DNA from 4 places in the Methylobacterium nigriterrae genome. Region 1 is predicted to be linked to each of the others. Evidence: predicted binding sites of a transcription regulator. Region 1 holds the regulator's gene; each other region holds the start of a gene.
What was found. The regulator LexA, encoded in region 1, represses DNA repair genes until DNA is damaged. The targets are predictions, from matches to a motif close to TGTTCNNNNTGTGTTCNG.

Region 1 (7,377 bases):
CTTTTTGGGTATGGAGATTGCTCTTTTTAGAGGGTCCTACGCCTTTTTTCCGGCTCGGCGTGCGGCCACGGAACGTGCGCCTATTGGCATTTCGCAATGCTATGCTTGGCAGCGGGAGGAATGTGATGGGAGCGTCATCGGGATGGGTCCACCGGTGCTGCGGCCTCGCGGCTCCGCTGCTCCTGATCACCGGAGCGGCCGTCGCGCAGGAGACCAAGGCCGGGCCGACGCCGGCGGCGCCCGGCGCGGCCGTCTATTTCATCGACATCAAGGATGGCGCGGTCCTGCCCCGCAAGGCGATGATTCGATTCGGGCTACGGAACATGGGCGTGGCGCCGGCTGGATCGGACCGCATCAACTCGGGCCACCACCATCTGCTGATCGACGTTGCGATGCCGCCGGTCGACAGGCCGATTCCGAACGACTTCAATCACCTGCATTTCGGAGCCGGCCAGACCGAGGCGGAGATCGACCTGCCGCCCGGCGAGCACACGCTGCAATTGCTGCTGGCCGACAAGGATCATATCCCGCACAACCCGCCCGTCGCCTCGGACGTCGTGAAAGTCCGGGTCGTCGAGGCGCCGGCGGGCGCGGCCGCAGCGGCGGCCCCGACGGTGCGGAGATCATCGCCCCCTGGAGCACGTGTCTATTTCGTGCAGCCTCACAACGGCGCAGTGGTCTCGCGCAAGACAACGATCCGGTTCGGCCTCGTCGGAATGGGCGTGGCGCCAGCGGGCTTCGACAAGGCGAACACCGGCCATCACCATCTGCTGATCGACGCGCCTCTGCGCTCGCCGGATGAACGCATTCCGAATGATTTCAATCATTTGCATTTCGGGCTCGGGCAGACCGAAGCTCAGGTGACGCTCCCGCTCGGCACCCACACGCTCCAACTCGTGCTAGCGGATACCGACCACGTGCCGCACAATCCGCCGATTATGTCCGAGCCGATAAAGGTGCTGGTCACCAAGAGCGGGCGGCGCCCACGCGCGCGGCACGCACGCGGGCGATAGTCTGTCCAAGGTCGCCCGCGGGCATCGTTGTGCGCAACAGCGGCCAGCCTTTGAGCTTGGGTTGCTCCTTCCTCGCTGAAGATCGAACGCGGCCAGATGGCCATCAGAAGGCATCGTAGGCCGAGTTGGTGGTGGCTTGCGTGTGCCGTGTCAGTTCCTGAATGTCGATCCCTGCAGACGCCCTGCCCTGAGGCACAGAAGGCTGCGGCATCAAGGCCAGCCATATGAGCGTCGTAGCGATCGTCAGTGCAACCGCAATCATGCCGAATTTGATCATATAATGCTCCTGATTTCGAACGATGAACGCCGAAGTTCTTGCATCGATGCGAGAGGCTGAACGTGCTCTCAAATCATCGTATGCTTCCACCAAAATCCCGAATGTGATCTTGATCACACTCTTTTACGGGAATTTCTCTGCTTCGAAGCAGGATGCGGCTGCCGAGCGACACGCTGCAGCACTTAGGCCGCGGGGCTATAGCGCTCTTTAAAGGCTCCGTGCCCATGCACGACTTGGCATCACGTTTCGGCGGACCATCGACGGGTCGGAGTATCGGCGCAGGGGCACCGTGAGGTGATGACACCTCCACCACGGCGAACCCTTGCAGAACACTTGTGGAACGTTTAACGTGTTCGCGGTTTGTTTCCGCGAGCGTCGATGCCGGCGCTCGTCTTGAGCGATGAGTCTGCGGAATGCTGACGCGTAAACAGCTGGATCTGCTCCGTTTCATCCAGCAGCGCATGCGGGAAAGCGGCGTACCCCCCTCCTTCGATGAGATGAAGGACGCGCTCGATCTGAAGTCGAAATCCGGCATCCATCGACTGATCACGGCTTTGGAGGAGCGGGGATTCCTCCGGCGCCTGCCCAATCGCGCGCGAGCGATCGAGGTCATCCGGATGCCCGAGAGTCTCTCAGGTGCGAATGCCGGCGCCGGCAACGGCGAGGTTCGCCGATTCACGCCGAGCGTGGTCGAGGGTGGTCGGGCGAAGATTCCGTCCGTCAAGACCCCCATGACGCAGGCGACGGACGAGAACGGTCGCGCCATGACGATCCCGGTGATGGGCCGCATCGCGGCGGGCACGCCGATCTCGGCAATTCAGAACCAGAGCCACTCCATCACGATGTCGCCCGACTTCCTGGCAGGCGGCGAGCACTATGCTCTCGAAGTCCGCGGCGACTCGATGATCGAGGCCGGGATCCTGGACGGCGATCTCGTGGTGATCCGCAAGCAGGATACGGCGAACACGGGCGACATCATCGTGGCCCTGATCGACGATGAGGAGGCGACCTTGAAGCGTCTTCGGCGACGCGGCTCGTCGATTGCGCTGGAGGCGGCCAACCCGGCTTACGAGACGCGTGTCCTCGGTCCGGACCGCGTTCAAATCCAAGGTCGGCTTGTGAGTCTCGTCCGGCGCTACTGAACGGTTTCGGGGCGGTTGTCGGTACTTGCATCCGCCTCGTCAGGATCCTCCGCTTGTCGACTGGGCGACTTGGTTAGCCTGAGCTGAACGGACGCCTTCTGTTCGAGACCTGTCCGGTGACCGGAGCGCCATGGCAGCGATGCGTTCGCCGGCCTCGCATGGGAGATGATTGGGCCGCTCGCGGTGAAGCGGATCGCAGTGGCCCCGAAGCGTTCGAGATAGGCCCTGTCGATCACGAGGCTGGCAGCACAGGCCGCCGGCGCCGTTCGGGTCGTGATCAGGATGTCGGCGCGGGCGCAGTCTTCCGGGAAACCGCGCTTGTCCCGCAGCCATGCGACCTGTCGGCCGTCGGCCGTCCGTCTCGTACACCCGAGTCGATCGCAGGATTCGCCTCGCGCCAAATCGTCCGGCTTGCGGGCGTCGCCATCGGCCTTCAACCATTGTTCCAGAACAAACGGTGGGGGTCGGCCGAGGACGACAAGGCGTCCCGAGCGGTCCCGGACGGCCGCGCCGCTCCCGTCGCGGTCGATGAAGATATCGAAGCGTTGTGGACTTGCGGCGAAGCCCAGTCCGATCATTACCGGGAGCACAGCAAGCCAGCGCAATCGAGAGACCGGCAGGGTCGCCAGCAAGAGGCCGGCGGCGAGAAGCGCCATGGCACCCGTACCGAAAGCGGGCACCACCAAGTTGGCTTGACCGAAACCGCCGATCCAGGTCGAGATCGACAGCATGCCGCGCACGGCGAGCCCCATCAGCCACCACACCGGCTGATCGAGCGCGAGGGGATAGGCGAGGATGCCGATCACGGCGGCGGGCATGACGGCGAGCGACACGAGCGGCAGCGTGAGTGCATTGCCCACCAGGCCAAAGGGCTGGATCGTCTGGAAGTGATACGTCGCGAAGGGAGCCGTCGCGATCTGCGCGACAAGCGTGGTGAGCAGCGTACCCACCACGGCGGACGCCACAACGGCGATGGCTCGGCCGATCGCTCCGGCACCCTCCCGCCGGAACAGGCGCCCATCGAGCCAGCGCGAGCAGGCAATCAGGCCGGCGACGGCGCCGAACGACATCTGGAAGCTTGGTCCGAGCAAGCCCTCCGGCTCGCGCGCCAGGGCCACGATTGCCGCGAGTGCGAGATTGCGCATGCTGAGCGCTGGCCTGTCGACCAGGATCGCTCCGAGCATGATCAAGGTCATGATCAGTGACCGCTCGGCGGCGATATCCCAACCGGAAAAGGCGCAGTAGGCGGTCACCCCGACCATTGCGAAGCCGGCGGCGATCTTCTTGATCGGCAGACGGAGGGCTAGGATCGGAACCAGGGCGAGAATGGCTCGCACAAACCAGAACACGACGCCAGCCGCCAGAACCATGTGCAGCCCAGATATCGACACGACATGATAGATCCCGGCCGTCCGCAGGATATCATTCGTCTCCTGCGTGATCAGGCCGCGCTTGCCGGTGACGAGCGCCGCGGCCACGGCCCCGGCCTGGCCGCCGTTGGCGTCGGTGATGCGTCGGGTCAGGGCGTTGCGCGCGTCGTCGATCGTGGCCGCCGCTCGAAGCCCGAGCGGCACCGGCCCCGGTGGTGGCCGAACCTCGATCTTGCCCGTCAGCGAGCCCACGGCGCCGATTCCGCGAAAGTAGGCGTCTCGGGCGAAATCGTAGCCGCCGGGGCGCGCGGCCTCAGGCGGTGGCAGCAGGCGCGCCGTTGCGGCGATGAAATCGCCCGGCTTGAGGGCTTGTGCCTGGCGATACGACACCCGGACTCGGGTCGGCTTGGCTTGCTCAGAGAGGGTGCCGATGGTGGCAACACGGATGATGAGACGCGCGCCTGCGTCGCGCTCGTCGAGCGCTTCGATGAAACCGCTCAGTGGCGCGATGGTGGTGCGCGCGAGGACCGGCGCCGCCACCGTGGTGACTCGCCAGGCACCGTCGGCAAAGCCCAGGAAGGCGGCACAGAATCCGAGCATGATCGCGCGCGCGAGCGGCTGCGCGCCGAGAACGACAATCGCCGCGAGGCAAGCAGCGGCCGCGACGAGGGGGGCGGCGATGGAGGGTTCGCCGTCGGTCGCGGTGAAGAAAAGGAGGATTCCACCGCCGAAAGCGACCGCGAGCCAGGGGAAGAGGCGTCGCTGCTCGGCCTCCCGGGCCAGTTCGAGCCCTGTAAAATCCCGCAGTGCGGGAAGCCATTCGGCCGGCGCGGGCAGCCGGACGGGCGACGGAGCGACCAGAGCTCGTCCGACAGGCGTTGCGCCTCCCTCGCTCATCGGTGTTCGATCGTCCTTACGCGCGCCGGCCGAACCGGCCGGCCATTACGACGATTCCTTAACGCATCCGCGCGCGCATGCTACAGGCGCGCGACCGGGCCGGCCGATCCGCCCCCGTTCCATTCATGCGTCCGCCCACTCGAACATCTAACTGGATCGATGTCGTCAGCCGTCGTCACGCGCTTCGCGCCCTCCCCCACCGGCTACCTCCATATCGGCGGTGCCCGCACCGCCCTGTTCAACTGGCTCTATGCGCGCCGGTTCGGCGGCCGCATGCTGCTGCGGATCGAGGACACGGACCGCGAGCGGTCGACACAGGGAGCGATCGACGCCATCCTCGATGGGATGCGCTGGCTCGGCCTCGATTGGGACGGCGACGTCATCTACCAGTATGCCCGCGCGGCCCGGCACCGGGAAGTAGCCGAGAGCCTGCTCGCCTCGGGCAACGCCTATCACTGCTACGCAACGCCCGAGGAACTGGCCGCGATGCGCGAGGCCGCCCGCGCCGAGGGACGACCGATGCGCTACGATGGGCGCTGGCGCGACCGCGATCTCGCGGAGGCGCCGGCCGGCATCAAGCCGGTCATCCGCCTGCGGGCTCCGACGGATGGCGAGACCGTCGTCGATGATGGCGTGCAGGGCCGCGTCACCTGGCAGAATCGCGACCTCGACGACCTCGTCCTGCTGCGCTCGGATGGCAACCCGACCTACATGCTGGCAGTCGTCGTCGACGACCACGACATGGGCGTCACCCACGTGATCCGCGGCGACGACCATCTGACGAACGCCGCCCGACAGAGCCAGATCTATCAGGCCCTCGGCTGGGACGTGCCGACCATGGCGCATATCCCGCTGATCCACGGATCGGACGGGGCGAAGCTCTCGAAGCGCCACGGGGCCCTCGGCGTCGATGCCTATCGCGATCTCGGCTACCTGCCTGCGGCGTTGCGCAACTACCTCGTCCGCCTCGGCTGGAGCCACGGCGACCAGGAGGTGTTCTCGACCGGGGAGATGATCTCGGCGTTCGACCTCAAGTCGATTGGGCGCTCGCCGGCGCGGTTCGACTTCGCCAAGCTCGAGAATCTCAACGGGCTTTATATCCGGAATTCGCAGGACACGGCCCTTGTCGACGCGATCGAGACGGTCCTGCCGACGATCGGGGCCGAGCGCGGCCTCGCGGCGCCCCTGCCCCCGGATCTGCGGGCGAAGCTCACGTCTGCGATGCCCGGCCTGAAGGAGCGGGCCAAGACCCTCGTCGAGCTCATCGACAGCGCGTACTACCTCTACGCTCCGCGGCCACTCGCTCTCGACGAGAAGGCGCTCGGCCTCCTGAGCAATGAGGCGCGCGCGCGTCTCGCCGCGATCCTGCCTGTTCTCGAAGCCCTTCCCGAATGGTCCCCCGCCGCGACGGAAGGTGCAGTGCGGCATTTTGCGGAGGGAGCGGCCCTCAAGCTCGGCCAAGTGGCACAGCCCCTGCGGGCGGCGCTGACCGGGCGCACGACCTCTCCGCCGCTGTTCGACGTGATGGCGGTCCTCGGACGTGACGAGAGCCTTGCGCGCCTGCGCGATCAGGCGCAGAGCACCTGATGCGGAGCCCGCGGCAACGGCTTCTGCCCTCGGCCGCGGCCCGGATTTCGCTTGGTGTTCCGGGGCGGATGTCACCCGCCCCGTTGCTGGCAGCCGGCCGATCCGTTAACCGGTTGGTCCTGTGAGCAACCGCAGCAAAGCTGCCGTTCCGCCCCGGCCCGGCTAAGGCTGATGTCGTCGCCCCGGCCGGCGCCGTCCTGTTGCTAGGAAAGGGTCCACGTTTCCATGAGCGCATCCAGCACCATCACCGTGGACGACAAGCAGATCGACCTTCCGGTCAAGACCGGGACGATCGGCCCGCACGTCATCGATATCGGCAAGCTGCACGCGAAGACCGGCGTCTTCACCTTCGACCCCGGCTTCACCTCGACCGCGTCCTGCGAATCGAAGATCACCTACATCGACGGTGACGAGGGCGTGCTGCTCTATCGCGGCTATCCGATCGAGCAGTTGGCCGAGCACGGCGACTTCCTCGAGACCTGCTACCTGATGCTGTTCGGCGAGTTGCCGACGCCCTCGCAGAAGGCGGATTTCGACTACCGGGTCACGCGCCACACCATGGTGCACGACCAGATGAACCGCTTCTTCCAGGGCTTCCGCCGTGATGCCCACCCGATGGCCGTGATGGTCGCCTGCGTCGGCGCGCTCTCGGCCTTCTATCACGACTCGACCGATATCTCGGACGAGAAGCAGCGCATGGTCGCTTCCATGCGCATGATTGCGAAGATGCCGACGCTCGCGGCGATGGCTTACAAGTATTCGATCGGACAGCCATTCGTATATCCGAAGAACGAGCTAGATTATACTTCTAATTTTCTGCGGATGTGCTTCGCTGTACCGTGCGAAGATTATCAGATCAACCCAATCTTTGCTCGCGCGCTGGATCGAATCTTTATCCTGCATGCTGACCATGAGCAGAACGCCTCGACCTCGACGGTGCGCCTCGCCGGCTCGTCGGGCGCCAACCCGTTCGCCTGCATCGCGGCCGGCATCGCCTGCCTGTGGGGACCGGCGCATGGCGGCGCGAACGAGGCGGCGCTCAAGATGCTGATGGAGATCGGCACGCCCGACCGCGTGAAGCAGTACGTCGA
Region 2 (7,377 bases), on a different contig from region 1:
CCCGCCGCTCAGGACGCTTCGTAACTGCGCAGGATGAGCAGCTTGGCACGCTCCAGTCCTCAGGTCTTGCGAGCGCGATCGGCAGGTTGCTGGTCCCGAAATGGCCTACCCACGACACGTCGCGCGTGAAGCCCGGCTCCAGGCTGTCTGCGGGGCATGAACGGCTCGATCACCGCCCATTGTTCATCCGAGAGCCGGAACAGGTCTGCCATCGCCACCTCCCTGCTGCAAAACGGTGGCCCTGAAACACGAAACCGCAGTGAACCGCACCCCGTTTTGACCGGACAGACAGGGTGCACTCCACGCAGCTTCCGCAACGCCCGGGTTCGGCTCAGACCTCTGAACTGCGAACTCACCGCTTTCATGTAAAGTCGCAGCTTCAGTGGAAATCCCTAGATCTCGGCAGGATACGCATGGTGCGGGGATGTCCATGCAGGCCGCGCGGTTGCTGGGGGTGGGTGAACTCATCCGCGCGCGTGCGTTGGACGGCGAGTTCGTGGTCTTCCGACAGCCGTGTCAGTTCATTGCTGCGATCAAACAGGCGTTCGGCCAGGAGGTGCGTCACGCCTTCACGGCTCTTCTGCACCCGTCCCTCGACGAGGAGGAGCCGGGCGCCCATGACCTGGCGGCGGAATCGCTCGAAAGTGCGCGCCCACAGGATCACGTTGGTGATGCCGGTCTCGTCCTCAAGGGTGATGAAGATGGCTTTGCCCGCGCCGGGGCGCTGGCGCACCAGGACGATGCCGGCGTTGCGGCAGAAGGCGCCGTCGGGGCGGGCCGCCGCCTCGGCGCAGGTCGCCACCCGCTCGGCCCGGAAGACTGGCCTCAGGATCGCCAGCGGGTGGGCCTTGAGCGAGAGCCGCAGGGCCCGGAAGTCGGCCGCCACATGGGCGCCGAGGGGCATCTCGGGCAGCTGCACATCTGGTTCCGGTCCGAGTTCGCGCGCCGCCGCCGCGGCGAACAGGGGCAGGGGCGGTCCGTCGGCCAAGCGGCGCACGGCCCAAAGGCCAGCGCGCCGATCAAGCCCCAGGGACCGGAACGCGTCTGCCGCGGCGAGCTGTTCCAGGGCGCGCCTTGGAAGGCGCGTGCGGGCGGCAAGATCCTCGACGTCGCCGAACGGAGCGCCGCGCGCCGCGGCGAGGCGCAGGCCATCCGCCTCGCCGAGACCCTCGATCTGGCGGAAGCCGAGGCGCAGAGCGAAATCCCCGCCGCCGTCGCGCTCCAGCGCGTTGTCGTGAAAGCTGTGGTTGACGTCGACCGGGCGGATCTCGACCCCGTGCTCGGCCGCGTCCCGTACGATCTGCGCGGGCGCGTAGAAGCCCATGGGCTGCGCGTTCAGGAGCGCGCAGGCGAACGCCGCCGGGTGATGGCATTTTAGCCAGGCTGAGATGTAGACGAGCTTGGCGAAGGAGGCCGCGTGGCTCTCCGGAAATCCATAGGAACCGAAGCCTTTGATCTGCTCGAAGCAGGCCTGCGCGAAATCCCGCTGGTAACCCCGCGCCACCATGCGCTCGACCATCAGCGTCTCGAAGGTCTCGATGGTGCCGACATTGCGGAAGGTCGCCATGGCCCGGCGGAGCCGATTCGCCTCCACGTCCGTGAACTCGGCCGCGACCATGGCGAGCCGCATCGCCTGCTCCTGGAACAGGGGCACGCCGAGGGTTTTTTCGAGCACCTTGTGGAGTTCGTCAGGATCTCCCTTTCCCGGAGCTGGGGACGGGAAGGAGACCTCTTCCAGCTTGGCCCGGCGGCGCAGATAGGGATGCACCATGTCGCCCTGGATCGGGCCCGGCCGCACGATCGCCACCTGCACGACGAGGTCGTAGAACGTCTCCGGCTTGAGCCGCGGCAGCATGTTGATCTGCGCCCGGCTCTCGACCTGGAAGACGCCGACCGAATCCCCCTTCTGCAGCATGGAGTAGACGGCCTTGTCCCCTTGCGGGATGCCGGCGAGGTCGTGATCGCCGAGCCCGTGCGCGCGCATCAGGTCGAAGGCCTTGCGGATGCAGGTCAGCATCCCGAGCGCCAGCACGTCGACCTTCATCAGGCCGAGCTCGTCGATGTCATCCTTGTCCCACTCGATGAAGGTGCGCTCCGCCATGGCGGCATTGCCGATGGGCACGGTCTCGTCGAGGCGCCCGCGCGTCAGCACGAAGCCGCCGACATGCTGCGAGAGGTGGCGCGGGAAGCCGATGAGGCGCCGGGCGAGGCTCAGCGCGCGGGCGATCAAGGGGTTGTCCGGATCGAGCCCCGCCTGGCGGACATGCGCGTTCCGGATCTGCGAGCCCCAGCTCCCCCACTGGGTCGAGGCGAGGCGGGCGGTGACGTCCTCGGTCAGGCCGAGCGCCTTGCCGACCTCGCGCATGGCGCTGCGCGGCCGGTAATGGATCACGGTCGCCGCGATGCCGGCCCGGTGCCGGCCGTAGCGGGAGTAGATGTGCTGGATGATCTCCTCGCGCCGCTCATGCTCGAAATCGACGTCGATGTCGGGCGGCTCGCGCCGCTCCTCCGAGATGAAGCGCGCGAACAGGAGGTCGTGCTCGTTCGGGTCGACGGCGGTGATGCCGAGCGCGTAGCAGACGGCGGAATTGGCCGCCGAGCCCCGCCCCTGACAGAGGATGCCCTTGTCCTCGGCGACCCGCACGATGTCGAGGATCGTCAGGAAGTAGCGGGCGTAGTCGAGCTTGGCGATGAGGGCGAGTTCCTCCCGCAGGAGCGCCTCGATCTTCTCGGGAATGCCGTCGGGATAGCGGATGGCGCCGCGCCGCCAAGTCTGCTCCTCCAGCCACGCTTGCGCGCTCCAGCCCGGCGGGACCGTCTCATCGGGATAGTCGTAGCGCAGCTCGGCCAGGGTGAATCCGATGCGGGCGATGAGGTTCTGTGTCTCCGCGAGCGCCTCGGGCGCCTCCCGGAACAGGCGCGCCATCTCCCGCGGGGGCTTGAGGTGCCGCTCGGCATTGGCCTCGAGACAGCGGCCGGCCGCGTCGATTGTCACGCCCTCCCGGATGCAAACGAGGACGTCTTGGAGGTCGCTGGCACCGGGCTCGTGGTAGAGCGCGTCGTTGACGGCCAGCAACGGAACGCGCGCGCCGCGCGCCAGGGCCTTGAGCCGGGCGAGCCGCCTGAGATCGTCACCGCGGCGGTGCAGGGCCGCGGCGAGCCAGACGGCGCCGGGCGCGGCCTCCGCGAGCTGCGCGAGAGTGGCGGGAACCCCGTCGAGGCGCCGCTCGGGCAGGGCGACGAGCAGGAGCCCGCCCGGGTCCGTGAGAAGGTCGTCGCGGCGAAGGATACAGGCGCCCTTCCCGGCGCGGCGGTTGCCAAGAGTGAGGAGGCGGCACAGACGCCCCCAGCCGGCGCGGTCTGTGGGATAGGCGACGATGTCCGGTGTCCCGTCGGCGAAGACGAGCCGCGCGCCGACGACAAGGGTGAACGCTTCCGCGCGACGCCTGAGCGCCTCCCGCGCGGCTGGATCGCCGGCCGTTGCGGGATGCGGGATTCGAGCGACCTCGCCGGGTCCCGACCCTTCGCGGATTGTCCCAGGCGGCGGCGCGCCCTCCGCCCGCAATTCCCTGAGGGCGCTGTGGGCCCGCACTACGCCAGAGACGGTGTTGCGGTCGGCGATCCCGATCCCAGTCTGGCCGAGCAGGAGGGCGGTCAGCACCATGTCCCGCGGGTGCGAGGCGCCGCGCAGGAAGGAGAAGTTCGTCGCGGCCGCAAGCTCCGCATAGGGCGGGACGGCGTCCCTCACGGGAACAGACCGTGCAGGTACCAGCGCGGGCGCCCGCTCTCGCGGCCGTAGAGCCCGGCGCGGAAGAGCCAGAAGCGGTGCCCTTGCGCATCCTCGACCCGATAATAGTCCCGCGTCGGCGCGTCGCCCGCCTCGCGCCACCATTCCGGGGCGATGCGCTCGGGACCCTCGGAATGGACGATCGTGTGAAGAACGCTCTGCCAGCGGAAGCGCAGGGGCGGCCCGTCGGGCACTTCGGCGAGGGTTTCGATGACTTGCGGCGGATCGAAGAGGTAAAGCGGCCGCGCCGGAGGCTCGCACGGCTCCGGTACGGGCCAGGGCATAGGGCGCGCCGGTGCATCCGCCGCCGGCACGAGCCTGGAACTGCGCAGCGGATCATGTGTGTCTGCCGCGGCGAAGCGGAGCACGCGAGCGGAGCCCAAGCGCGCCACGAGCCGGTCAACGAGATCGGAGACCGTGTCATCCGAGTCCGTCCCTCCGTCGAGGCGCGGCTGAAGCAGGTTGAGCGGCTCAGCGGCAGGGACGATGAGCCGGACGCGGTCGAAGCCGTAACCGGGATCGAGGGGATCGGTGAGCGCGTCGAGCCGCTCGCGCAGGAGGCGCAGGACCGTCGCGGCATCGCGTTGCGGCCGGCCCGTCCGAACCCCGATCCGCCGCACCGCACCGTCGCTGCGGAAGAAGCTAGCCTCGAACGCACGGCCGCCCTCGCCGGCGGCTTCGAGCTGCCGCGTGATCGCGCTGGCCAGCCATTGCAGCGCCAACTCGACCGCGGGCCGATGAGCGATGGGCTCGGCGAAGACTTGATCCGCCCAGCAGGCGGGACGAGGCCGCAGCGGCGTGATGCGGCGGTCTTCCCGGCCCTGAACCCGCCGCAGCCGCGTTGCCAAATCCTCGCCGAATCGAGCCGCCAGAGGCAGGCTCGGCAGGTCGGCGAGGTCGCCGAGGCGCTTCAGGCCGGCCAGCGACAGCGCCGCTCCGGTATCCGCCGGAAGCCCGAGCGCCACGACCGGCAGAGGCCGGATAGCGGCTGCCTCGCCCCCCGGCGGCACCACCGCAGCGCGGCCGAACCGAGCGAGGGCGCGCGCGGCATCCGGTGTGCCGGCGATGGTGGCGCGTGTCGCGAAGCCGGCTCGGCGGAAGCGATCCAGGCTCTCCCCGCGCAGCGCCGCCTCGCCGCCGGCAAGGTGATCGCAGCCGGTCACGTCGAGGATGAGCCCGTCCGGCGGATCGAGGGCGACGAGAGGCGTCCATCGCTCGCAGGACGCGGCCATGCGGCCGAGCAGCGCCGCATCCGCCGCAGGATCGTGATCGAACGCCTGGAGATCGGGGATGCAAGCGCGGGCATCGGCGAGCGTCTGGCCCCGACGCAGACCGAGGTCCATGGCCTGTCGATTGACGGCCGCGAGCCGCGAGGCGCCCCCGGCCTGCTCGACGAGGACGAGGGGCTCAGCCGACACGCCGCCATCGCGCATCGTCCTCGGCCGGATCCGGTCCGACGACAGGAAGGGAAACCACAGGGCGAGGTAGCGGCGCGGCTGCGGGTGTGTCGGCGCTTGAGAAGGACAGGCTGTCACGGTCCCATTCCAGGTGCCAAGTGCGCGGATTGAGCCCCGCCCGGTGACGCAGCAGGGCGGCAGCGAAAGTGGGACGGCCGGGCGCCTTCGCTTCGAAGGGGATCGAGGCCGCGGTCGCGACCCTCCAGCGGGTCGCCGCCGCGCTCGGACAGGGGCTGGCGTCGAGCCGGATCATGAGGAGCGTCACGCCCGAGGCGCGCGCGGCCAGCGTCAGCCGCTGGCTTGCCTTGAGATCGAGGATCCTCGGTTCGCCCCAGATCTCAACGAGAGCCGCGCCTAGGCCCGTGCAGCGCGCGGCCTCGTCCACGGCCCTCAAGGCTCCGGTCGGGTCCCGCGTCCGCACCACGACGAGACGCGATGGATCGAGCCCGAACTCAGCGAGCCCATCGCCGTAGAGCCCTCCCACCCGCGCCTCGACCCGATCCTGGTGTATCCAGACGAGCGGACGCCGGTCCGAGGCCCGGAGCGCCAAGCCCAGAGCGAAGCCAGTCGCCGCAGCGGGGTGGCGCACGTGACTGGCATAGATCTCGTGCAGGACGCCACGAACCAGACCGCCTCCAAGCCACGCGTCGAGTTCAGGCATACCGGTCTCGAACGGCATCCTCGCGGAGGTGACGGCGCCAGGCTCCAAAGCCATGATGGCGCGGCGCAACGCGGGCAGGGTAAGAGGCTGCTGCACAGGTTTTGTTCCCTATTTGTTCTATAGCAGCTTTGCTTGTGCGAGGAGTCAACCCATCGCTGACATCATAGCCGTTTAGGGCGTGGACAGCGTTGGCGCAGCCCTATCCGCTACGCGACGACCGCGGCTATCAAGGGGCGCCGTGGGGTCGAAGCACGATCTTCGGCGATGCGGTCGTGTTCGCGTCGATGGCCGCGAAGGCCGCAACCCCGTCGGCCAGGGCCCGCTCCTCCGCCCAGTCGAGGGCGCCGAGGCGCCCCGCCGCGATGATCCCAACGATGTCGCGGAACTCCTGCCCCGTGTAGCAGTACGAACCGGACACGACGATCTCCTGCAAGGTGAGCTTGCGGATATCCAGGCCCTCGTCGCCCGGCAGCAAGCCGACATGCACGATCACGCCGCCCGGCCGGGTGAGGCGGCTCGCCGCCGCGCGCGTCGCCCGGCTTCCGACGGCATCGACGATCAGGTCCGCGCTGCCCTCCACGGGCCGCCCAACTTCGTCCGGGCCGTAGCAGCGGACGCCTGACGCCGCCCTCGCGATCGTGGCGCGCCGCTCAGGATTCGGTTCGGCAAGGCTGACGGTCCGAGCGCCCTGCATCGCCAGCACGAGTGCGGCGCCGAGGCCGATCGCACCGCCGCCGAGGACGGCGCAATCCGCACCGGAGAGGGGGCGGCAGAGGAGGCGCGCCCCCAGATTGACGGCGTGGTAGGAGACCGCGAGCGGCTCGGCGAGCGCGGCCTTCACGATAGGCAGATCCTCGGGGATCTCGACGAGATTGCTCTCGGGCGCGCAGACATACTCGGCAAACGCCCCCGCCCGCGGCGGCATCGAGAGGATCTGGCGGTCCGGGCAGAGATGGGAGCGCCCCGCCGTGCAGGCGACACAGGTGCCGCAGGTCACGAGCGGATTGATGGTGACGCGCCGGCCGTCTCGCGGGCCTCCCACAATCCGACCGGCGGCCTCGTGCCCGAGCACCAGGGGCGCCGGCCGGCGCGAATCGTGGCCGTGGTAGGCGTGCATGTCCGAGCCGCAGATCCCCACCGCCTCGACTCGGATCAAGGCCTCGCCGGGGACGGGGCTAGGGACGGGCAGATCGTGTAGAGCGAGTGCGTGCGGGCCTGTATAGACGAGGGCTTTCATTGCGGGCTCCTCATTTGGCCGTGAAGCCGCCGTCCACCGGCAGGGTCTGCCCGGTGACGTAGGCGGAGGCGTTCGAGGCCAGGAAGACCGCCGCGCCGTAGAGATCCGCGAGTTCCCCGTTTCGGCCAGCGGCCGTCTGGGCGGCGTTGCGCGCCGCGCGCTCGGGATCGTCGAACACCGCGCGCGTAAGCGGTGTCGGGAAGAAGCCCGGCGCGATCGCGTTGCAGGTGACCCC
Region 3 (7,377 bases), on a different contig from region 1:
CAGCCATCGAAAGACGCCGGCCGGTTACGTCCTACGCATGGCCAGCACGGGCAGTCCTGATGGCTGGACCTATACCGTCAGGAAAATCGACGGTGACATCTTCGAGGGAACTACTCGGGGGCGCACAGAGACGCTCGTCCGCTGCACCTTGAAGGATGTGGCGGCTGGCGTTGGCATGTCGACGACATTCGGGACTGGACTAACGAAATCAACTGATACGGCATTCTCTGCTTACTACGCACAGGCGGTCCCCACGGTCTGCCCTGATCTCCGGGCTGCCGATGCAGACATCCGGAGGGCGCTAACTGCAGCGGAACTCGGATGGGCCGACTTCCTCAAGCGCGGTCGAATGGTGGTCTATCCCCCTGGAACGTCTTACGAAGAGGATGCCCACCGAACCATGAGGCTCCAAGAGCAAAACGCGATCTCTGCTGTTCGATTAGACGCCCAGGAGCTTCCGGATTTTTGCAGTGAAGTTGAGAGGGCCTTCGGCGAGGGAGGCCGTGTTGCCCCTGGGCTTCTGATAGACCGCCGGAGAAAGGCTTAGCGTAGAAGCCACGCGGCGCGTCTCAGAATGGCGAGACGTGTATGACTAGAGCCTCTTCTGCTTCCTTGGTCGGAGGCAAGCGCGGCGGCACCTGGTCGGCCGTGCAGGTTCAGCGCGTGCTGGAGCGGGCGGCTTAAGGAATTCGGCTGCAGACAGAGCTACTTGGCCCTAGTGAGAATGCCATCGAACGTGCACTGCGCGCCATGCTCGCACGTGAGGTATCCCTGCTCTTTGACCAGCAGCGAGCGGCCTCTGAAGGAAAGGGTAAGGCGGCATTGGCCAGCGTCTTCGTCGGGCCGATGCCGATGCAGGTCGGGATGCCGGTCCAGGCCCGCACGGTCGCGCGCAGATCCTGCGCGAGCTCGCGGCGCTCGCGCACGCGCACGTCCGAGAGGTCGAGGAAGCTCTCGTCGATCGAGTAGATCTCCACCCGCGGAGAGAAGTCTCGGTAGACCGCGTTGGTGCGGGCCGACATGTCGCCGTAGAGCGTGTAGTTCGAGGAGAACACGCGCACGCCCTGGGACCGGCACAGGTCGCGGATCTTGAAGTAGGGCTCGCCCATGCGGATGCCGAGCGCCTTGGCCTCGGCCGTGCGGGCCACCGCGCAGCCGTCGTTATTGCTCAGCACGATCACGGGCACGCCCGCGAGCTTCGGGTCGAACACCCGCTCGCAGGAGCAGTAGAAGCTGTTGCCGTCGATCAAGGCGATGGCGCGGCTCATCGCACGAGCCCGGCACGCGCGATGTGCCAGCGGATCGAGAAGCGCACCACGCCCCAGATCTCGCCGTCGGTGAGCTCCTGGACGGCGAAGGCCGGCAGGTCCGGGTTGTCGAAGGAGAGCCGCGTCACGTTGCCGTCGACGATAAGCCGCTTGATCGACATCTCGCCGTCGATCGCGGCCACGACGACGCTGCCGTGCCCGGCCTTGAGGCTGCGGTCGACGATGGCGAGGTCGCGATCGAAGATGCCGGCGCCGCGCATGGAGTCGCCCGCGATGTTCCAGGCGAAGGTGGCGGGCGGGTTCGGCGCGAGCCAGCGCGGCAGCTCGAGCGCGCCCTCCAGGAAGTCGTCGGCCGGGGACGGGAAGCCCGCGCAGAGGCTCTGCCCCATGATAGGCACGTGCACGAGCCCATGAGCATCTGCTGCCAGTTCGCCGACACGATAGACGTCCATCCCGCTCCCCAGCCTAGAACGAATAGGGAACAAGAGGGAGGCCGGATCAGAGTTCAACCGGCGCTACGCGGCTGCTCGACAAGCCTGTGGAGACCTGTGGATAGCGTGGACAGGTCAGGTGCCAATTAGAGGCCAATGCGCCGGAAGACGCTGTTCCGCTGTCACTGACAAGAGCAGTCCATGCAGCAGCAGGCGGACCGCTGTCTTCCCTCGTCAGCCGGTCTGCAAGCCCATGATCTCCGCCTGTACCCCGGCAAGGTAGCCGGTGAGGCGCTGATTGAGGGCGCCGCTACAGGTGTTTGGCTTTCACGTGCTGGATCAACCCGCCGCGTTGACCCATCGCCCGGTTCCTCGTCACCTGGCCTGATGTCGCAGGAACGGCTGTCTGAGATGCAGGGACCACGCCGAGCCATGCTCGTCGGCTTTCAGCAGGCGGCTTACGCACGCTGCGATCTGCCGGGCGCCTGCAACGACAATCAACGACAGGCTCCCGCAGGATTGCGGATCGCTGTCGCAGCGATGATCGGCTTTCTTGAGGTCATAGCTCTCCTCACCCAGGCCCGGATCTGAGCGCGTTCGTTCGAACGGACAGCTACATGTCCTCATGACATGCCTCGAACCCTCCGCGACGGACCCGTGCCCGAATCTCGCGAGGCCGCTGCGCGAGCCCGACCCTGCCCTCCGGTAGCCCTTTGCGCCGGTTCCGCTGGCCGCTGACGACCCTTATCTAAATCATTGGTATTCGTGCCCTTTCGGTTTTGGCACCCACCCTGCCCCGAGAGCTGCAGCCAGGAGGACCAGTCCCGGCTGATGATCGCGACGACGTTTGTGTCGTTGCGGTAGGCTGAGACCCGGCGCTCGCGAATGCTCACGAGAGCCAGCGCCCTCGCCTGCCGGAGAGCCCGCCGAACAGTGGTCTCGCTCACGCCTGCGAGCGCCGCGATGGCGCCGATTGCCAACGTGCAGGTCCCGCGCTTTGCGACCTCGACCGCGACGACGGCCAGCGCCGCTTGTTCGCCTGGTGTGAACTGGCAGGCAAGCTTGGGGGGCATCCGTCCGGCTGCAGCCCAGCGCCGTCGCCGCTCCATCGCTACGCTGCGCTCTGGCGGGCGCTGAGGTTTGCGAGCGGGGAACGTAGCCCTGACACGCTGGAAGCCACTGGCGGGCTTCTGTGAGGCTCCTGTGGCCTTCCTGGCCTCGATGGCGAGCGACAGCTCCTCGGCCTGCGCTTCGGTCAACGCGTTCGCGCTGAACGCCTTCCACACGGCCGCCGATACCTCGGGCAGCCGGTCACGCGGCGCAGCTTCAACAGCTTGTCTCAGTTCCTCATGCAGCATCGATCCTGGCCCTCGTCGGGCCACGGCAGAACACTGGGCGGTGCCACAGGGGCACACCCATCCACAGGCAAAGCAAGACCGTTGGCAGAATTGGCGTTCCGCCTTGACCCCTGGGGGGCCCTGTGAGACTGTCGGGATTGCAATGTGTCCCGCTGGTCTCTCTGAGATCGGTCCACGGCCTCGAAGGTTGGCGCCTTCGGGGCCGTTGCTTTTTCTAGGTCACTGTCGCGGCGGTGATCTCCTCACGGCGTACCTCGCGCCGAATTTGCAACCGTGGCCGCTCAAGCGATTCCGGTCAACCTGCGACCCTACCGGCCGGCACGGTTAACGACCCGTTAACTTCCTCCCCCGAACATGCGTCTGCACGTGCGCATTGGCGCACCTGCCCCCTTACGTACTTACGTAACGAGGCACGCATGCACATCATTGTAGCCGCCTCTCAGAAGGGTGGTGCCGGCAAGACGACCTTGATCCGCAGCCTCGCGGTGGCGACGCAGCAGGCTCATGGCCCGACCGCCATCCTCGACACGGACCCGCAAGGCTCGCTCACCAGCTGGTGGAACCGGCGTGAGGCGCAGGAGCCGGCGCTAGTGAAGTTCGATCTGGTGGACTTCGAGGCTGGCGTGGCGAAGCTCGAAGCCGCTGGCATCGAGTACCTGTTCGTCGATACCCCACCGAGCGTTCACCCGGAGATGGGTGCCCTCTTGGCGCGGGCCTCGCTCGCCATCGTGCCAGTCCGCCCCTCCCCCGACGATCTCGATGCCGTGGGCGACACGCTCGGTCTCATCGAGGAAGCCGGTTGCCCCTTCCTGTTCGTGTTGACCCAGGCCAAGCCCCGAACGCGCCTCCAGATGCAGGCTGTGATGGCGCTAGCCAAGCATGGAAAGCTGGCGCCGACCGTCATGCACGACCGCACGGACTTCCCAACCGCAGCCATCAGTGGGCGCACGGTCACCGAGGTGGAGCCTGAGACTGCTTCCAGCCGCGAGGTGAGGGACGTGCTTCAGTACGTCATGGAGCAACTACGTAAGGACGCCAGCAAGGGTATGAGGAAGGTCGCGTAATGAGCAGCAAGCCGATGCCTTCCCTTGACGGCCTGATCCAAGCTAAAGGAGCCTCGCGGCCCGAGACGCTGCAGCAGCGCCCTGCAGCAGTTCAGCCCGCCACACAGCCGGCGCCTGCTCCGGCCGTCGTACCGGTCGCCATGACGGCTCCAGAGCCCAAATCCAAGGCGCTCACGCTCCGCCTCTCCGAGAGCCAATACCAGCGACTCCGCAGGTTTGCCTTCGACCGGGGCCTGAGCCACCAAGACGTTATCGAGCGGGCCCTCATGGTCTACCTCGACGCCGCAGTTAAGGACTGACGCCCTTACGTGCTTACGTAACCGCGTCGTGGATGAACCCGTGAGCGACACTTCCGACCCCATCATCCTGGCGCTCGTGGCCGAGAACGCTGAGCTGCGGCTTCAGCTCGCCGAGACGCAGGAACAATGCATCGAGATGGCGGTCGATGCCGGCGAGCTGCACGCCGAGATCGAAGCCCTCCGGGCGCAGCTTGCTGCGGCTGAGCGCGAGCGGAATACGTGGCGGGCAGAGGCGGGACGAGCCGCCGCACGGCGGTCTGCCGCATAGGCCGCGATAACGGCCAAGCTTAAGGCCAGGCGATGTTTGAGCCTGAAATCCTCACCATCGCGCTCGCCGGGCCGTTCCCAAGGCGGACCTCACGATGACCGAACCGGCCACCCGGCGCTTCCCAGCGCCCTGGACCGCCGCAGGGCTCCAGTCAGAGCCAAGCCGGACACGTGCCGGCGGCCCCGTTAGGCCGATGTAAACGCAGTCGCCGTCACTGAGCCCACAGCGTGACGCCGGGCGGAATGTTATGGCGAGCAATGCCCTGCCCACCAACAGTCGAGGGTAATCGAGTTAGCAACAGCGATTATATCATGCAGGCCCGCTTTGGCATTCGAGTCAGCTAGCGTCAAGCCAACGGCTGATCCAACCAAGAGCACGTAAATGGCCAAGTTTCTCATCCCGCCCTCCATGTAGTATGTGGCTTATGTAGGAAAAGAATTGATCCTGTTGTCGGAAATATCAATGCATTTACATTCATTTTATGTTATAAACTATGATTTTTTATGATGTATAAATTTGAATAATTCATAAGAATTAGGGATTGCCTGCTGTAAGCGCTCGATCAGGCAGCGCTACAGCGCCCGTGTCAGCGGGCCAACCTTCCTAGCGCACAGATGCAGACCGATGATCCTATAGCCAACCGCGAGAGCAGGCGGGCAGAGGTCGGCTGTGTCACGCCCATCCAGACAGCAGCGAGTAACGGCTGATGCTCCAGGATCACTTCGGATGATCAGAAGGCGGCAAGCCGATCAGAAAATGAAGAAGTATGATTTTGGGTGGAGAAATAATTATAAATAATGATTTAGTATGAAAACTTGTAGCATGCAGAATTTTACAGTAAAACTGTGACGCATCGCACGATCAGAGGTTGAAAATCATGCGAAAGGTATCTCGTCGTCGAGCCGGGCAAGATTGTTCCGGTAAATTAGTTGCTAGCCCGTGTACGTTTCGGCCTAGTGTAAGCCACCTTTCGACGACAAGGAGGGCTATCTCAAACGGAAAACGGAGTAGTTGTTATGATTAATTGGGTAGGATCAGAAGCCGCCGACTTCAAGTCTTTTGACGAATATGGCCTTAGCAACGATTTCGCTAAGGCAGGCGGCGGAAATGACATTGTCTACGGAGGAGCCGGCAGTGACCAGCTCTTTGGTGGAGACGGAGAGGATAAACTCTATGGCGGTATCGGCGTTGACGTAATTCACGGTGATGCCGGCCACGATAAAATTTACGGCGGCGCTGGAGCAGATCAGCTCTTTGGCGGCGAAGGAGCGGACGATTTCTACATTCATTCCACCGATACGGGAGATTATTTCTTCGGGCAAGCAGACCAGATTAATGATTTTAACTCCGATGATACGATCTGGCTGCAGGGAAACTTTAGCTATGGTGGATCAGGCAATGCACCAAATCCAGGTGAATACACTGTCTCCGCTCAAGACGGCGGCTGGCTTCTTACGTACAAGAACCTTGGCGAAGCATCCAATGTCTTCCATGATGTTCATGTCATGGGCGACAACCCTCTCGAACATATTAGTTTTTTCTAAGAGTAATTAAAGAACGGCATAATGTGTGTCCAAATTTAGTAGCCATGCATTGCAATCTCCTTGTACTGGCTCGCCGAGTTTTTCTCGGCGAGCTTTTTCACGTAGGGGTCTCAAAGGCGGAGACAGCCTGGACTACTTAGGCAGCATGGTGCCCCGCATGGCGGCCTGGGCGAGCGGGCGCGTCCGGAAGGCATCCCAGTTGGGCAGGCTGCCGTAGACCAGAAGCACACCCGGCAGGAAGCTCGCCACGAGCGCGATGGCCGCGCCCGTGACTCCGTGCGGTGCTGGCCGACCACGGCACCGAGGTAGGCGGCGAACGTGAACAGCGGTCCGGGCGCCGCCTGAGCCGCGCCGTAGCCGGCGAGGAAGGTGCCGGGATTGACCCAGCCTGGGGAGACCACCTCGGCCTGCAGCAGGGGCAGCACCACGTGGCCACCGCCGAACACGAGGGCGCCGGAGCAGTAGAAGGCATCGAAGAGCGCCAGCGCCTGCGACTGTAGGCCGGTGGCCAGCACCTGCGGAACGACGAGCAGCAGCACGAACGCGACCAACGCCACCGCACCGGCCCGCCGCGACACCGGAAAGGCCAAGTGCCCGCTCTGCGCCTGCGGGGCTACCCGGCAGAGCACGAGGCCAGCCAGGGCGCCGAGGACGATGGCACCGAGCTGCCCGAAGGAGCCGACGACGAACAATCTGCTGGCAGACCGACACACCGAGCTGATGCAGCCTCGGGTCCATGAGCGCGAGTCGATGCGCCCGAGATGGCACTCGGACGCTGGCGGCTTCTCGGCCACGGCCGCGACAAGCAAGCGCCCCGCGGCTCCTTAGTGGCGTAGGATGATTGTACGCCAGCGTTCATCGACCTTCATCGCGGATCATCGAAGTTCACAGAACCAAGCTCGCCTATGTGGCACTGTGAAGAGGAGCATTTCCGCTGCACCGTTGGTGAGCTATGACTATGAGCCACACAGAGACATCAGCAGGTTGGACTAACCCTGGTACAGCCGAACCTCCGATCGGCTTAGGGGGGCTCGGATGGGGTTTGATCGGCAATGAGGCGGACATGAGCGCCTCTGGGACGAGCATGCGGCGCGTCCTCCTCGTCGAGGATGACGACCTCCTTCGCGCGAACTACCAGGCCCTTT
Region 4 (7,377 bases), on a different contig from region 1:
GGCGAAGCCGCCGTTGCGCGGGTCGACCTCCAGCAGCCGGTGGATGGTCCTGGCCTCGAGCCCGGTCTGCTCGCTCATGCGCTTGGCCGCCCGGCCCGTGGGCGCGGCCAGCAGCACACGCACGTCCTTGGCGGTGAGGATGCGCAGGATCGAGTCGAGGGTCGAGGTCTTGCCGACGCCGGGACCGCCGGTGACGACCGCGAGCTTGGAGGCGAGCACCAGCCGCACCGCCTCGCCTTGCGAGGGCGAGAGGGTCTTGCCGGTGCGCGCCTCGACCCAGGGCAGCGCCCGGTCGAGGTCGATCCCGCCCCAGCTCGGCTTGCCCGCCGCGCGGGTCAGCAGCCGCTCCGCGATGCTGCGCTCGGCCCCGTGCAACCCTCGGAGGAACAGGCACGGCTCGCCGTCGAGATCGTCGGCGATCACCTCCTCGCCCGAGCGCAGGGCGCCCGCCACCGCGAGGCGCACCGCGTCGGCATCGACCTCGAGGAGCTTGACGGCGAGCCGCGTCAGCTGCCCGGCCGGCAGCCCGCAATGGCCCTCGTCCATGGCTGTCTGAAGGGCGAAGGAGATGCCGGCGGCGAGGCGCTGGGGCGCGTGCTTCTCGAGGCCGAGCCGCATCGCGATGGCATCCGCCGTGCGGAAGCCGATGCCCCGGATGTCGCGGGCGAGCCGGTAAGGGTCCTCGGTCATCACCGCGACCGATTCGTGGCCGTAGGTGCGGAAGATGCGCACGGCGCGCGCCGTGCCGACCCCGTGGGCGTGCAGGAAGATCATGATCTCCCGCACGGCCTTCTGCTCGGCCCAGCCGCGCACGATCCGCTCGGCGCGCTTGCGGCCGATCCCGGGCACCTCGGTGAGGCGCTCGGGCTCGGCCTCGATGATCTCGAAGGTGCCCTCCCCGAACAGCTCGACGATGGCCTTGGCCATGGCGGGCCCGATGCCCCGCATCTGCCCGCTCGCGAGGTAGCGCTCGATGCCCTCGACGCCGGTCGGCGGCGTCGCCTTCAGGGAGAGCGCCTTGAACTGCAGCCCGTGGGCGCGGTCCGAGACCCAGTGGCCGGTGGCGGTGATCCACTCGCCCGCCCCGATCGCGGGGGCGTGGCCGACCAGGGGGACGAGGTCGCGCCTGCCCCGCACACCGACCTTCAGCACGCAGAAGCCGGTCTCGGCATTGTGGAAGGTCACGCGCTCGACCGTGCCGGCCAGGACCTCCGCGGGCGCGCCCGCGCCACCGTCACGCCCGAGATCCTGAGGCCGAACCATGCGGTTCACGATACCACCTCAGGGCGTATCTGCATCCGCTTCACGCGGCGCGGCTGCGGCCCTTCCGGCCGGGCCAGCCGAGCGCCACGAGGCGGGCCTTGGCGTAGTCGCGCACCTCGTCGCGGGTGCCGGGCGGCATGCGGTTGAGGGTGGATTGCGTCTCGGTGTCGAGCATCAGGTCGGTGACGGCGTTGACGCTGGACGCCTCGTCGATGCGCCGCTTCAGGTCGCCCTCGGCCTCCGTCACCTCGTCGAAGGGATCGGACGCCTCGAAGTCCTCGTCGACCGCGTGGATCGCGGCCAAGTGGCCCTGGCGGAACTCGTCGGCCTCCTCCTCGGAATAGACAAGCCCGTGCAGCTCGATCAGCTTGAGGATGACCCGGTCCTTCCCCCGCTTCTCGGCCATGGCGTAGACGTAGGCCGCCTGCTTGCCGGAGACCCGGTAGTTCACGTTGACGAGCGCCTCGCCGAGCGACCACTCGACCCGCTCGGTCCCGGGCTTCGCGCCGGGCAGGCGCCCGCTCACCAGGATCACGGCCTCGTCGCGCTCCGCCCGGATGATGGTCGGCGGCTCGAACACGATGCCGGCCTGCGCGGCGATGCGCTCGAGCGTCTTGTGGTAGATCACGGCCGTGCCCTGCACGCGCCAGACATTGCCCGCGAAGGGTTCGCCGTAGCGCACGAGGATGTCGGCGATCTGCTTGTCGGCGGTCCGCATGACGTCTCCGTTCGCTGTTTGTTCTAGTTACGATATGTAGTGAGTGTTCGGTTGCCCGCAAGGGTTGCAAGGGCGCTCGGCCAAGGGCGTGATCCGGGGCGGCCAATGGGCGAGGCGGGGAGATCGAGGCGCCCTCTCGCCCGGTCCGCCGAATTCGTCTCGGTCTCGCCCGGACGAGTGGGGGGCGTGGATCGCGCTCCCGGAGCATTCTCCGTGACTCCCGGATCACGGAGAATGCTCCAAGCCATTGATCTGGCGCGCTTTCTGATCGCCGAACCGGCGGCCACCTCGGCGAAAAATGCTCTAGAACGGGATGTCGTCGTCGAGGTCGTAATTCGGCTTCGAGCCGCCGCCGCCGCCGGAGGAAGCCGGGCGCCGCTCGCCGCCGGAGCGGCCGCCGCCGTAATCGCCGCCCCGCGAGCCGCCACCGCCGAAGTCGCCGCCGCGGCTGATCTGGCCGCCGCCCTCGTCGTCGGCGCCCATCTCGGAGCCGCCGCCACGCCCGTCGAGGATCGTCAGCTCGCCGCGGAAGCGCTGCAGCACCACCTCGGTCGTGTACTTCTCGACGCCCGAATTGTCCGTCCACTTGCGCGTCTGGAGCTGGCCCTCGACGTAGACCTTCGAGCCCTTGCGCAGGTACTGCTCCGCCACGCGGGCGAGGTTCTCGTTGTAGATCACGACCGAGTGCCACTCGGTCTTCTCCTTGCGCTCGCCCGACATCTTGTCCTTCCAGGATTCCGACGTCGCGAGGCGCAGGTTCACCACGGGGTCGCCCGAGGCGAGGCGGCGCGTCTCGGGATCGCGCCCGAGATTGCCCACCAGGATCACCTTGTTCACGCTGCCCGCCATCGCTCTCTCCTTGCTGCCGATCTCACAGGGCCGTCATCCGAACGCGTGCGCCCATCCCGATGTTCTGGGCTCGGGGCAGCCGGCCGGCAATCCGCCGGCCGCGCATGTCCCCCGAAAACACATGAGGGGAGAACACATGCCGGATTCCGTCATTGTTCTATCTTTGTTCTAGTCGGGCCGCAAGCGCCGCGCAGGCCCCGCCCGGATCCCTGCCGCTCACGCGACCCGGACGACGAGCTTGCCGAAGTTGCGCCCCTGCAGCATCCCGATGAAGGCCTCGGGCGCGTTCTCCAGCCCCTCGACGATGTCCTCGCGGTACGTCACGCGTCCCGCCTTGAGCCAGGCGCCGACCTCGCGCCCGAAGGCGGCGGCCTGATCGGCGAAGTCCCAGACGATGAAGCCCTGCAGGTGCAGGCGCCGCGTCAGGATCGCGCGCATCAGGACGGGCGTGCGGTCGGGCCCCGGCGGCAGCTCGGTCGCGTTGTAGCCGGCCACGAGCCCGCAGACCGGCACGCGCGCGAAGTCGTTGAGGAGCGGCAGCACCGCCTCGAAGACGGCCCCGCCGACATTCTCGAAATAGACGTCGATCCCGTTCGGGCAGGCCGCCGCCAGGGCGCCGGGCAGGTCCTCGCCGCGATGGTCGACGGCGGCGTCGAAGCCGAGCTCGTCCCGGAGGTAGGCGCATTTCTCGGGGCCCCCGGCGATGCCGACCGCCCGCGCGCCCCTGATCCTCGCGATCTGGCCGACGAGCGATCCGACCGGCCCCGCGGCGGCGGCCACCACCACGGTCTCGCCCGGCTTCGGCTGCCCGATGGTGAGGAGCCCGGTATACGCGGTCATGCCCGGCATCCCGAGCACGCCGAGCGCCGTCGTCGGCGGCGCCAGCGCAGGGTCGACCCGGCGCAGGGCCTTGCCCGCCGAGACCGCGTAATCCTGCCAGCCCGAGAAGGCGGTGACGAGGTCGCCCACCTGATAGGCCGGGTTGTTCGAGGCCGTGACCTCCGCCACCACCTCGCCCGTCATCACCTCGCCGATACCGACCGGCTCGGCGTAGGACTTCGCCGCGCTCATGCGCCCGCGCATGTACGGGTCGAGGGAGAGCCAGCGGGTGCGCAGCAGGACCTCGCCCTCGCGCGGAGCCGGCACCCGCCCCTCCTCCAGGCGGAAATGCGACGGGTTCGGCTCGCCGTGCGGGCGCGCGGCGAGGACGATGCGGCGGTTGATCTCGGCCATGGTCGGACTCCGTGGCGGGCCTTGCTGGGCGGGGCTTGCTGGGCCAGGCTTGCGGGACGAGCCGGCAGATGGGGCGGCGCTCCCCGATCTCAATCACGAGCCCGATCCGCGAGCCCGATCCGGTCGCGCCTGAGCGCCCGTTCGCGACGATGCCGGTGCGGCTCTGGACGAGACGCGGCGCGGATCTCGAGCGCCGCGAGAAGAGGGCGGCTCGCGCCGCCCTGATCCGGACCGCCGCTCCCTCAGTAGCAGCGCTCGACGAACACCCGGCGATAGCCCCAGGGCGTCCAGCGGACCCGCGGGACGACGTAGCAGCCGCCGTAGCCGTAGCCGTAGCCGACCGGGGCGTAGCCGTAGCCGTAGCCCCAGCCCGGGTAGCCGTAGCCGCCGTAGAGACCCGCCGTGGCGAGGCCGAGCCCGACCCCGAGGCCGAGGCCGCCGAGGCCGTAGCCGTAACCGCGCCGCCAGCCGTAGCCGCCCCAGCCGCCCCGCCAGCCCGCGCCCCGCCAGCCCGCGCCGCGCCACCCGAAGCCGCCGCCGCGCCAGCCGCCGACCCCGCCCCGGAAGCCGGCGCCGCCGAAGCCGCCGCGGAATCCGCCGCCGCCGAAGCCGCCGCGGAAGCCACCACCGCCGCCGAAACCGCCACCGCGGAACCCGCCCCCGCCGAAGCCGCGCGCATCCGCCGTCGCCGGCAGCATGGCCAAGGCCCCGGCCATCAGGGCCGAGGCCAGAATGACCCGCTTCATCTCAATTCTCCGACAGACCGACGCCCCCAACACCCGAAAAACGCTCAGGTCTCCGAAACGGTTCAGGTGCCGCCTCGCCACGCCCGCTACCGCGCACGGCCCCGACCCGCCCCGAAATGCCCGCGCGCGGCCCGCGCCGCTTGAAAAGCGTCGCAATTTCAGGCGAGGAAGCCGGCCCGCGCCGCCTGAACCGGCCGGATCGAGGCTCAGGATCTCACGATGATGTTACGCCCCGCCCAGGCTCTGCTCCTCGCGATGCTCGCGGTCCCGGGGCTCGGGCAGCGGGCGGCGGCCGAGCCGGCGCCTGCCCGGGCCGCGGCCACGGCGGGGCCTTGCCGTGCCGCCGAGTCGGAGGGCGAGGCCTACACGGTCTGCATCGTCGACCTGAAGCGCCTGCGCCTGCGCCTGTTCTGGCTCGGCACCGACGGCCTGCCCTACTCGTCCCTCTCGAACCTCGCCGAGAAGCAGGGAGCCAAGCTCAGCTTCGCCATGAATGCGGGCATGTACGACAAGGGCCAGGCGCCGGTCGGCCTGTACGTCGAGGAGGGCCGCGAGATGAAGGGCGTCTCCACGGCCAACGGACCCGGCAATTTCCACCTGAAGCCGAACGGGATCTTCTACGTGAAGGGCGAGCGGGCCGGCGTGCTCGACACGGGCCGCTACCTGAAGGCGCGGATCAAGCCCGATTTCGCCACGCAATCGGGGCCGATGCTGGTGATCGACGGGCACATCCACCCGAAGATCTCGGCGGACGGCCCCTCGCAGAAGATCCGCAACGGCGTCGGCGTGCGCGACGACGGGCTCACGGCCGTGTTCGCGATCTCCGAGCGCCCTGTCAGCTTCGGGGCCTTCGCGCGCCTGTTCCGGGACGATCTCGGCTGCCGCAACGCCCTCTTCCTCGACGGCAGCGTGTCGAGCCTCTACGCGCCGAGCCTCAACCGCTCCGACCTCAGCCGCCCGCTCGGCCCGTTGGTCGGGGCGGTCTCGCGCTGAAGCCCCGCGGAGCGTCGCAGGCGCCAGCGCCGGACCGGCGCCCGCTTCGGCGGGCGAGACGCTAGCGCTGCCCGAACGCCGTGTCCTTGAACAGGTCCTTGAACGCGCGCGGCTGCGAGCGCCAGTACTGCTTCGGGGCTCGCACCCTGGCGCCGAGCTCGGCCGCGGCGTGCCAGGGCCAGCGCGGATCGTAGAGCATCGCCCGGGCGAGCGAGATCGCGTCCGCCCGGCCCTCCTGCAGGATGGCCTCCGCCTGGCGCGGCTCCGTGATGAGGCCGACCGCGATGGTGGTCAGCCCGGTCTCGGCCCGGATGCGCTCGGCGAAGGGCACCTGGTAGCCGGGCCCGAGCTGGATCGACTGACGGGTGGAGAGGCCACCGGTGGAGACGTGGATCGCGGGCGCGCCGCGCCCCTTCAGGGCCTGGGCGAATTCCACCGTCTCGTCGAGGTCCCAGCCCTCCTCGACCCAGTCGGTCGCCGAGACGCGCATCCAGACGGGGCTGCCCGCCGGCACCACCTCGCGCACCGCCTCGAACACCTCGAGGGGGAAGCGCATGCGGTTCTGCAGGCTGCCGCCGTAGGCGTCGGTCCGCTCGTTCGAGAGCGGCGACAGGAACTGGTGCAGCAGGTAGCCGTGGGCGCCGTGCAGCTCCACCGCCTCGATGCCGAGGCGCACGGCGCGCCTGGCGGTCGCCACGAATTCGGCGCGCACCCGCTTCAGGTCGGCGGCATCGAGCGCGTGGGGGAGCACCTCGCCCTCGCCGTGGGGAATCGCCGAGGGCGCCTCGGTGCGCCAGCCGTGCGGGGAATCCGGCGGGATCTGCTGGCCGCCGCTCCAGGGCGCCGCGCTCGACGCCTTCCGGCCCGCATGCGCGATCTGGATGCAGACCGGGATCGGGGCGTAGTCGCGGATCGCGCCGAGGACGCGGGCGAGCGCCCGCTCGGTGGCGTCGTCGTAGAGGCCGAGGTCCCAGTCGGTGATGCGGGCCTCGGGCGAGACCGCGGTCGCCTCGAGGGTCAGCAGCCCGGCGCCCGACATGGCGAGATGCCCGAGATGCATCATGTGCCAGTCCGAGGCCTCGCCGGCGCGGGCCGAGTACTGGCACATCGGCGCGATCAGGATGCGGTTCTCGAGTTCGAGGGCGTCGAGCGTGAGCGGTTCGAACAGGCGGGCGGTCATGGGCTGCTCCGGGGCGCGTCGGAAGCCATGTGGCGCAGAAGGCGCCGCTTGGCCAGCGGTGTGTCGGCCTGCCCGCGCGACGGGCGGCGACAATGCCCGTCCCGATACGCGCGACGGGCCCCCTCTCCCGTTCGGGAGAGGGATAGGGTGAGGGGTGCGACCTCTCCGGATGCGTCGCACCCCTCACCCGGTCCGCGTTCCGCGGACTCGACCTCTCCCGCACGGGAGAGGTGGGGCGGCGCGCCAACTCCGCCGGTATACACGAAGGCGTCGGTTCAGGGCTCGATGGTTCCCAAGGCCGGGCGCGGGTCCCCTCTCCCGTGCGGGAGAGGGACAGGGTGAGGGGTCAGGTCTTTCCGGCGAAGTGGCACCCCTCACCCGGTCCGCTTTCGCGG

Region 2: the regulator LexA is predicted to act here: its motif matches at 6,008-6,025, upstream of WDW90_RS19550 (ImuA family protein).
Region 3: the regulator LexA is predicted to act here: its motif matches at 1,735-1,752, upstream of WDW90_RS22490 (LexA family protein).
Region 4: the regulator LexA is predicted to act here: its motif matches at 2,984-3,001, upstream of ssb (single-stranded DNA-binding protein).

The regions. Positions count from the first base shown of each region.
Region 1 covers NZ_JBAWTG010000008.1:4,831-12,207, reverse strand. Annotated here, with positions in the region: gene WDW90_RS07085 (DUF4399 domain-containing protein) at 126-1,013, shown strand; gene WDW90_RS07080 (hypothetical protein) at 1,117-1,407, opposite strand; gene lexA (transcriptional repressor LexA) at 1,704-2,432, shown strand; gene WDW90_RS07070 (ComEC/Rec2 family competence protein) at 2,426-4,699, opposite strand; gene gltX (glutamate--tRNA ligase) at 4,859-6,286, shown strand; gene gltA (citrate synthase) at 6,512-7,377, shown strand, end outside.
Region 2 covers NZ_JBAWTG010000038.1:46,245-53,621, forward strand. Annotated here, with positions in the region: partial or broken gene WDW90_RS19535 (IS5/IS1182 family transposase) at 138-212, opposite strand; gene WDW90_RS19540 (error-prone DNA polymerase) at 380-3,748, opposite strand; gene WDW90_RS19545 (Y-family DNA polymerase) at 3,745-5,205, opposite strand; gene WDW90_RS19550 (ImuA family protein) at 5,195-5,905, opposite strand; gene WDW90_RS19555 (alcohol dehydrogenase catalytic domain-containing protein) at 6,132-7,142, opposite strand; partial or broken gene WDW90_RS19560 (SDR family oxidoreductase) at 7,153-7,377, opposite strand, start outside.
Region 3 covers NZ_JBAWTG010000053.1:7,760-15,136, forward strand. Annotated here, with positions in the region: gene WDW90_RS22480 (hypothetical protein) at 38-547, shown strand; partial or broken gene WDW90_RS22485 (Y-family DNA polymerase) at 816-1,268, opposite strand; gene WDW90_RS22490 (LexA family protein) at 1,265-1,720, opposite strand; gene WDW90_RS22495 (hypothetical protein) at 1,901-2,290, shown strand; gene WDW90_RS22500 (transcriptional regulator) at 2,323-3,057, opposite strand; gene WDW90_RS22505 (nucleotide-binding protein) at 3,474-4,121, shown strand; gene WDW90_RS22510 (ribbon-helix-helix domain-containing protein) at 4,121-4,420, shown strand; gene WDW90_RS22515 (hypothetical protein) at 4,461-4,688, shown strand; gene WDW90_RS22520 (calcium-binding protein) at 5,705-6,232, shown strand; partial or broken gene WDW90_RS22525 (chromate transporter) at 6,383-6,924, opposite strand; gene WDW90_RS22530 (response regulator) at 7,296-7,377, shown strand, end outside.
Region 4 covers NZ_JBAWTG010000004.1:167,221-174,597, forward strand. Annotated here, with positions in the region: gene recD2 (SF1B family DNA helicase RecD2) at 1-1,263, opposite strand, end outside; gene WDW90_RS04790 (trna delta -isopentenylpyrophosphate transferase) at 1,304-1,981, opposite strand; gene ssb (single-stranded DNA-binding protein) at 2,285-2,830, opposite strand; gene WDW90_RS04800 (NADP-dependent oxidoreductase) at 3,047-4,063, opposite strand; gene WDW90_RS04805 (hypothetical protein) at 4,306-4,809, opposite strand; gene WDW90_RS04810 (phosphodiester glycosidase family protein) at 5,065-5,802, shown strand; gene WDW90_RS04815 (NADH:flavin oxidoreductase/NADH oxidase) at 5,864-6,982, opposite strand.